DNA from 2 places in the Rheinheimera sp. MM224 genome. Region 1 is predicted to be linked to the other one. Evidence: predicted binding sites of a transcription regulator. Region 1 holds the regulator's gene; the other holds the start of a gene.
The links. The regulator FliA, encoded in region 1, starts transcription of late flagellar genes. The targets are predictions, from matches to a motif close to GCTAAAGTTNNNNNNNNNNCNGCCGATA.

Region 1 (4,426 bases):
AAACAGGTCAAAGACAGCGAAGAGTTAGCGACGCTGTTAAATCAGTTACAACAACGTAAATTAATTTTGATTGATACCGCAGGTATGAGTCAGCGTGACGTTCGTCTTGCTGAAAAACTTGCGTCTTTAGTGCATAATTCGCGTGTTAAAATAAAAAGTTATCTGGTATTGTCTGCAACATCTCAAGCTCGCGTGATGCAGGAAACCGTTGAACATTTCAAACGTATTCCATTAGCGGGTTGTATTTTCACCAAACTTGATGAATGCTTAAGTTTGGGAGAAATCATTAACGTGGCAATACAAAATGCGTTACCGGTCAGTTATTTGACCAACGGCCAACGAGTCCCTGAGGATATCGAGATGGCCGAAGCGAAAACAATGGTTGCCAAGGCAGAGCAGTTACGGACCTCTAACAGTAGTACGGGTTATCAGTGGTATTCAGACACGACGGCCCGGGTGGAAGGAACCTATGCATAATCTTCCGATGAATGATGATCAAGCCAGTGGCCTGAGAAGAATGAAGCAACAACAGAAACAACAGATTGTAAAAGTCATAGCAGTGACAGGCGGCAAAGGTGGCGTGGGTAAAACTAACGTTACGCTGAACCTTGCCATGTCTATGGCTCAGCTTGGAAAAAAAGTATTGGTGCTGGACGCTGACCTGGGGTTAGCGAACTGTGACGTAATGCTTGGACTTAGGGTGCAAAAAAACTTATTTCATGTGTTGTCTGGCGAAGCAGAACTGGATGACATTCTGATTGAAGGGCCTTTTGGTATCAAAATTGTACCAGCGACTTCAGGCACTCAATCCATGACCGAATTAAAGCCAGTGGAACATGCTGGTCTTATCCGTGCTTTTAGCGAAATGCGCACCCGTTTTGATATTTTACTGGTGGACACAGCTGCTGGTATTTCCGATATGGTATTAAGTTTTTCCCGCGCTTCACAAGACGTGTTAGTGGTGGTCTGTGATGAACCTTCTTCTATCACTGATGCTTACGCCTTAATGAAAATATTGAGCCGTGAACATGGTGTGCAGCGCTTTAAAATTGTTGCCAATATGGTTCGCAGTTTAAAAGAAGGGCAGGAGCTTTTTGCCAAGCTAAGCCGGGTGACAGACAGATTCCTTGATGTCACATTAGAGTTGGTCGCGACTATTCCATTTGATGAAAACGTCAGAAAAGCGGCACGTAAGCAGAAAGCTTTTGTGGATGCTTTTCCAAAAACTCCGGCCTCTTTGGCGATTCGTACTTTGGCCACCCGTGCAGTGCAGTGGCCTGTACCACCCGTCGCATCCGGGCATCTCGAATTTTTTCTGGAACAACTGGTACAACAACCTGAAGCGAGAGGTCTGGTTTGAATAGCAAACTTGCGGCCTACGGTGCCGCTGATCATCTGACTCAAATGGTTGAACGGCATGCGCCTCTGGTTAAACGTATTGCCTACCATTTGTTGGCCCGCTTACCTGCCAGTGTCCTGGTCGATGACCTTATTCAATCCGGTATGATTGGTCTGATCGAAGCTGCAAAAAACTTTGATGGCAGTAAAGGTGCAAGCTTTGAAACCTTTGCCGGTATTCGTATACGCGGTTCTATGCTGGATGAAATCCGTCGTGGTGATTGGACTCCGCGCTCTGTTCACCGCAATTCCCGTATGATAGCTGAAGCTATTTCTGAACTTGAATCCGAACTGGGTCGTGATGTAAAAGATAGTGAAGTTGCTGAAAAACTTGATATATCTTTAGATGAGTATCATCATATGCTCAGTGACGCCAGCAGTGGTCGCATTATTGGTATCGAAGATCTGGGCATCTCGGATGATGTGTTGGTCACGGCAAATGATAAAGATGACGATCATTTGTACGAACAACAGGCAACTGATGCATTTCAACAGGCGTTGATAAAAAATATCAGTAGCTTACCGGAACGAGAAGCTATAGTGTTGTCGCTGTATTATAATGACGAACTAAATTTGAAAGAGATTGGTGCTGTGCTGGATGTCAGCGAGTCCAGGGTCAGTCAGATTCATAGTCAGGCGCTGGTGCGCTTGCGCTCCAGAATGCAGGATTGGTTGTAATAGTTTGAGTTAGTCCAGCTTGGGCTCTCACCGGAGGGGATTTTGGATAAGAATATGAAAATTCTTGTGGTTGATGATTTCTCAACCATGAGACGCATTATAAAAAACCTGTTAAGAGATCTTGGCTTCACTAATGTGTCTGAAGCTGATGATGGCAGCACGGCTTTGCCTATGCTGCAAAACGGTGATTTTGATTTTGTTGTCACAGACTGGAACATGCCAGGTATGCAAGGTATTGATTTGCTGCGTGCAATTCGTGCTGATGCCAGACTGAAGCATATTCCTGTGTTGATGGTTACCGCTGAAGCGAAAAAGGAACAAATCATTGCAGCTGCACAAGCTGGTGTGAATGGATACATCGTCAAACCTTTTACTGCTGCAACCTTACAGGAAAAACTGGCTAAAGTATTTGAACGCCTGGGTTAAACCGTAACTGACAAAGGAGTACACCATGTCTGTAGCTACGGCACCCTTGATTTCATTAGAGCAGGCCCGTGAACTGGTTCAGTTGCTGGAGTTCGGCGAAACCGACGCGGCGAACGAATTGGTGCAACAGCTGGCTGTACCTGGCTCCTCCGAGTTATTTGCCGAGGTTGGAAAACTAACCCGGCAACTGCACGACTCGCTGAAAAGTTTCCAAATTGACCCATCCTTAAGTTCTTTGCTGGAAGATGATATTCCGGATGCAAAAAAACGGCTGAATCATGTTATTGATATGACAGAACAGGCCGCGAACAAAACCATGGACGCGGTTGAAAACTGTCTTCCTATCGCTGATGAACTCAACTCACACTTACAATCTATTTTGCCAAATTGGCAGAAATTGATGAGTCGCGACTTAAAAGTCGGTGAGTTCAAGGCCTTATGTCATAATCTCGATGGCTTTTTGCATCAGGCAACAGGAAACTCTGCTACCTTACATGCACGGCTGACCGAAGTATTGATGGCGCAGGATTATCAGGATTTAACAGGTCAGATTTTACGGCGGGTCATTGAATTGGTCCGGGAAGTGGAAGACAGCTTAATTGGTTTATTAACGGCCTTTGGTCAAACCAATTTAAGTATGGAAGAACGACCAGCAGCCGTATCGAAAAAACCAAAAGCAGGTCACGAAGCTGAAGGCCCTATTATTGACGCAGCAGAGCGTGATGACGTGGTGTCCGGTCAGGATGATGTGGACGATTTATTATCAAGTTTAGGTTTCTAAAAGGGGAGCTGTAGCATGGGCTTTGATTTAGATGAGGATATTTTACAGGATTTCCTAGTCGAAGCCGGCGAGATCCTTGAACTACTGCAAGAGCAGTTGGTTGAGTTGGAAAATAATCCGGATGACGCAAATTTATTAAATGCCATTTTCCGTGGTTTCCACACCGTCAAAGGTGGCGCTGGATTTTTATCGCTGACTGAATTAGTTGACGCCTGCCATGGCGCCGAAAACGTGTTTGATATTTTGCGGACCGGCAAACGTCGTGTGACCGCAGAATTGATGGATGTTATTTTACAGGCCCTGGATGCAGTCAACGCTATGTTTGCCGATGTGCAAAACCGCGAACCTCTGACTCCAGCTGACCCCGCTATTATCGAAGCTTTGCATCGACTGAGTATGCCTGAGTCGGAAGACGAACATGCTCATCATGCTGTGGCCTCAGAACCAGAACCTGAAATCAGCATGGAAGAGTTTGATGCTGTGGTCGAGTTTGCAGCTGCTCCTGCTGTCGAAAGTTCTTCTTCCATCGACGAAATCAGTGATGATGAATTTGAGTCATTGCTTGATGAATTGCATGGTGCCGGTGCGCCTGGCCGTGATACTTCAGCCAACTTGCCTCCGCCTGCCGTGAAAGAAACGGCCAGTGAAGATATTACTGATGATGAGTTCGAAGCTATCTTAGATCAGTTGCATGGTCAGGGTTCTTTTATTCCTGGCGAAGCCGCAGTTGCTGCATCTAAGCCAGTTGAAAAAGCTCCTGCTAAACCAGCAGAAAAAGCCAAAGCGGCTTCTGGTGATGATATCTCTGATGACGAATTTGAATCCTTGCTGGATGAATTGCATGGCAAAGGCAAAGCGCCTGTTGCGGTAGTGCCTGCTCCTGCGGCAAAAGCTCCTGAACCAGTGAAAGCAGCAGCGCCTGCACCAGCTGTAGCTAAAGCAGCTCCGGTAGCGGCAGCTCCAAAAGATCCAGATGCCGATCCAAAAGCTGCAGCCAACCAGCCAGAAACTACAGTCCGGGTTGATACCAAGCGCCTTGATCAGATCATGAACATGGTCGGTGAGTTGGTGCTGGTACGTAACCGTCTGGTGAGCTTGTCTGGTTCTGCTCAGAACGAAGAAATGAGCAAAGCCATTGCAAAC
Region 2 (4,426 bases), 1.3 Mb from region 1:
CAATACGTTCAGCCACTATAGCAGCGGCACGCATCATCTGGCGCTTCAGCACAACGCCCATCAGGCCGTTATCGACTTTCTCCAGAATTTCAGTGACCACAGGGGCAAAATCAACACTGATAAATTTCACTTTGTGCGACAAACTGAATTTTTGCCATAAATAAAAAGCCATCTGCCGCACACCTGTTTCATGGGCTGCGCCGCCTAAATTAAAAAACAGATAGTGAGTACGCAGGCCTTTGCGGATCATCAGATAACTGGCCACAGCTGAGTCAAAGCCACCAGAAATTAGTGACAACACATCACTCTGGCTTGGCAGCGGAAAGCCGCCCATACCATCAAACACCTGACTGACAATAATCAACTGGTCACGTTTAATCTCAACACGTACCACTTCATCAGGGTTTTTCAGTTGCACGCGGGCTGAAGGGATGTGCTGATTTAAACCACCGCCTATGTAACGTTCAGCTTCGAGCGAGCTGAATTCGTGATCGCCAGTACGTTTTACCCGCACACAGAAACTTTTACCTTGCAGTCTTTGGGTAAACACAGCTTTGACTTGCTCAAAAATGTCGTGCAGTGAACTGTAGGTGCCCGACTGCATTTCCATAAACTGCACTATGCCGGGAATACAGGCCAAATGATCAATCATCTGCTGACGCAATTTAGGACTGTCGGATGTAACCTGCACCAGCAAATGGTCGTAGTTGTTTTTGATGGCAACGGATGGGTCTAACCGCAACAAGATAGTTTTCAGATTCTGCTCTAAAAGCATGGTCTGACGTTTCCGGACCGATTTACTTTTAATCGATATTTCCGGGTGCAGTTTGACTAAAAATTCCATCACAAGGAGCTCACTGAAAAAATAAAGGCGCGAATTATAGCGCGCCTTGATGCAACAGTTTAGTTTTTATTGCTAGGGATTAGTGCGGCCCTGCGCTGCAGGTTCGAGGCTGATAGGTTCAGACTCTTTTGGTTTGCCCTGCATAATAGAAATCTCAACCCGACGGTTACGTCTTCTATTACTTTCAGTGTCATTCGGCACTAAAGGACGGGTTTCCGCATGTCCTACCACTACCAGACGGTTTTTATCAAAGCCCGGAGCTTTAATCATTTCTGAGGCTACAGATACAGCTCGTTGGGCAGATAAGTCCCAGTTATTGCTGTGTAATTCATCCGAAACCTGATCATCATCAGTATGACCAGACACAGTGATTTCGCCTGGTACATCTTTTAATAAAGCACCAATATTTTGAATAATAGGCTTAAATTTTGGCTGTAAAAATGACGAACCAGAAGGGAATGAGCCATTTTCACGAATACGGATAATGATTTGCTGACCTAAAGATTCAAGTTCAATAGCGCCATCCATAATTTGTTTTTCCAACTGCTCAGCAATTTTTTTCAACAGCTCGTTGGTTTGCTCCTGCAACTCACCTGCTGCGGCAACTTCTGGCGAGTCCATAGGTTCTTCTGCTGTACTGGTTGACTGACCACCGGTTTTATCCTCCCGCTGCTCCTGGCGTCCACCCGCTTCATCTTCCTTACCCGCCTGGAAATTCAGCATTTGTTGAGTCATTTCAACAGTTTGCTGTTGGATGGTGTCTATCGGCGTTGGATCAGGACGGCCCGGGCGAAACTCCATCGCAATGACGCTGGTTCCTTTAGGAATGTCTTTGACTTCTATCTTGTTTTGCACACCAAAAGCGTACTGCATCGAGCCTGCAATCTGCTTGAATTTCAGTACATCCATTTCAGAAAAAGACAACAACAACACAAAAAAGCACATCAACAGCGACATCAGATCAGCAAAGGTTCCCATATAAGCCGGTAAACCTGGTGGTGGGCACTTTTTACACTTGGCCATACCTGTGCCTACTCTGCGGCGGCAGGGGCTGCCGGGTCACGTTTTTTCGACTGCAGGTAATTACGTAAAATGCCTTCGATCACTTTCGGATTCTGACCATCCTGTATCCCCATAATGGCATCCAGTATCAGCTCGTTATTGGTTTTCTCTTCTTCATTACGCACTGCCATTTTTTCTGACAGAGGTAAAAAAATACAGTTTGCTTGCATAGCGCCATACATAGTGGTCAACAAAGCAACAGCCATAGCCGGGCCTATGGCTTTAGGGTCAGACATATTAGATAGCATGGCAACCAGACCTACCAAGGTCCCTATCATGCCCATAGCAGGGCCCAGATCACCCATTTGCTTAAATACCTGAATAGCAACATCATGGCGGGCATAAGTCAGCTCAATATCTTTTTCCAGTGTGCCCCGCACTACATCAGCATCATGGCCATCGACCAGCATATTGATGCCTTTTTGCATAAATTGATTAGGAATTTCAGCTTCTTCCAATGCTAAAAAACCGCCTTTACGAGCCGCATCAGCCAGTTGCACGGCCTTTTCAATCAGCTCCTCAGCTGACTCAATTTTAAACATAAAGGCTTTACCAGCGGCTTTCATCGAGTCGGCCAGCTGCGTGAAGGTAAATTTGATCATGACCGCAGTAATACTGCCGCCGAACACGATGACGATAGACACAAAATCGTAAAACATGGCGATATTGCCACTGGCGCTGAGCCACATTGCCCAGCCCATCATGCCCATGACCGCGACTAATCCTATGACGGTTGCTAAATCCACTGCGTATCTCCCGGAAAACTGAATGCAAATCGTTGATTTTGTACCAGCGTAAAGTTGGTTTTATCTTAGCTTATAGTGAGTTATCGGCAAAAGTATGGGATAGTTAACTATAAATTAAGGCTTCAAACAAATTTATCCTTTCCCAACGCGGTCCTGATTGCTCATAATAGCGCGCTGGGCTTGGTCAGACACCCATTATCAGGCGAAAATATGACAAAAAAGAAAACAGATTTCAGCCATTTTGAGCAGAGTATTGCCGAGCTGGAACAGATAGTACAGCAGCTGGAACAAGGTGATCTGAGCCTTGATCAGGCCTTGCAACAATTTGAACGTGGTATTGAACTCTCCCGTACCAGTCAGCAGCAGTTACAATCTGCACAACAAAAAGTCCAGTTATTAGTCCAGGACGCCGGGCAAGACCATCTGGAACCTTTTGTGACCAACGAAGGTGAATGATTTGACGTTAGATTCTTTAACCTCGTACCAGCAACGGCTGGAACAGGTACTGCAACAACAATTAGATAAAAAACCTCTGACCGACCCGCGGCTGCATCAGGCCATGGCTTATAGTTTGCTGCTCGGCGGTAAACGCATGCGGCCTTTTTTGGTTTATAGCTGCGGTCAGATGTTAGGCGCTTCTATCACGGATCTAGATGGTCCGGCAGGCGCTATTGAAGCTCTGCATACCTACTCCTTAATCCATGACGACTTACCCGCTATGGATAACGACGATTTACGCCGGGGTAAAGCCACCTGCCACAAAGCTTTTGATGAAGCTACAGCTATTCTGGCTGGCGATGCGCTGCAGACCTTCGCGTTTGAACTATTAAGCAGTCATCACTACCAGCAGGTTCAGCCAGAACGTGTTCTAGCCATGGTACAACAGTTAGCACTACATGCCGGCTACAACGGCATGTGCGGTGGCCAGGCTATTGATTTGGCACACACCAATCAGAAAATGTCGGTTGAAGCACTGGAGCAAATGCATCAGTTAAAAACCGGTGCTTTAATTGAGTGTTCGGTACGTTTTGCTTATCTGGCCAGTCCAGTGGATAATGTGGCTCATTTAGACGCTTTAGTTCGTTATAGCAGAGCCATAGGTTTAGCTTTTCAGGTGCAGGACGACATTCTTGATATCGAAGGCGACACGCAAGTGCTGGGTAAAACCGCAGGTTCAGATCAAAAAGCCAATAAAGCCACCTATCCGGCTTTATTGGGCTTAGATCAAGCGAAACAAAAAGCACACTTATTGGTTGAAGAGGCATTAGCCGCTTTGCGCGAACTTCCTTATGCAACAGACGAACTGGTGGCGTTGGCCCGGTACGTTATTGCCCGACAGTTTTAATACAGGCATTCTCATGACATCAGCTAGTCAGGATTTCCCTCTGCTTCATAAAGCCAACTGGCCTGCCGATTTGCGCCAGCTGCCACAGGATGAGTTACCCACTCTGAGTGACGAGTTAAGGGCATTTTTATTGAAAACCGTCAGCCAAAGCAGTGGCCACTTCGCCTCAGGTCTTGGCACTATTGAGCTGACTGTTGCTTTGCATTATGTCTACAACACTCCTTTTGACCGTCTGATTTGGGATGTGGGTCATCAGGCTTACCCTCATAAAATTCTGACAGGTCGTCGTGATCAGATGCACAGCATCCGTCAGAAAGATGGTTTACACCCTTTCCCATGGCGGGAAGAAAGTGAATACGATACCTTAAGTGTCGGCCACTCCAGTACTTCCATCAGTGCTGCTTTAGGCATGGCCATCGCTGCCCGCGC

Region 2: a site for FliA is predicted at 2,734-2,761, ahead of pomA (flagellar motor protein PomA). Genes of this name have one in related genera too.

Annotation. Positions count from the first base shown of each region.
Region 1 is NZ_OX352320.1:1,617,414-1,621,839, forward strand. It holds gene flhF (flagellar biosynthesis protein FlhF) at 1-477, shown strand, start outside; gene OM978_RS07800 (MinD/ParA family protein) at 485-1,360, shown strand; gene OM978_RS07805 (RNA polymerase sigma factor FliA) at 1,405-2,076, shown strand; gene cheY (chemotaxis response regulator CheY) at 2,119-2,502, shown strand; gene OM978_RS07815 (protein phosphatase CheZ) at 2,528-3,283, shown strand; gene OM978_RS07820 (chemotaxis protein CheA) at 3,299-4,426, shown strand, end outside.
Region 2 is NZ_OX352320.1:2,889,916-2,894,341, forward strand. It holds gene thiI (tRNA uracil 4-sulfurtransferase ThiI) at 1-844, opposite strand, end outside; gene OM978_RS13540 (flagellar motor protein MotB) at 917-1,867, opposite strand; gene pomA (flagellar motor protein PomA) at 1,876-2,652, opposite strand; gene OM978_RS13550 (exodeoxyribonuclease VII small subunit) at 2,863-3,108, shown strand; gene ispA ((2E,6E)-farnesyl diphosphate synthase) at 3,110-3,997, shown strand; gene dxs (1-deoxy-D-xylulose-5-phosphate synthase) at 4,011-4,426, shown strand, end outside.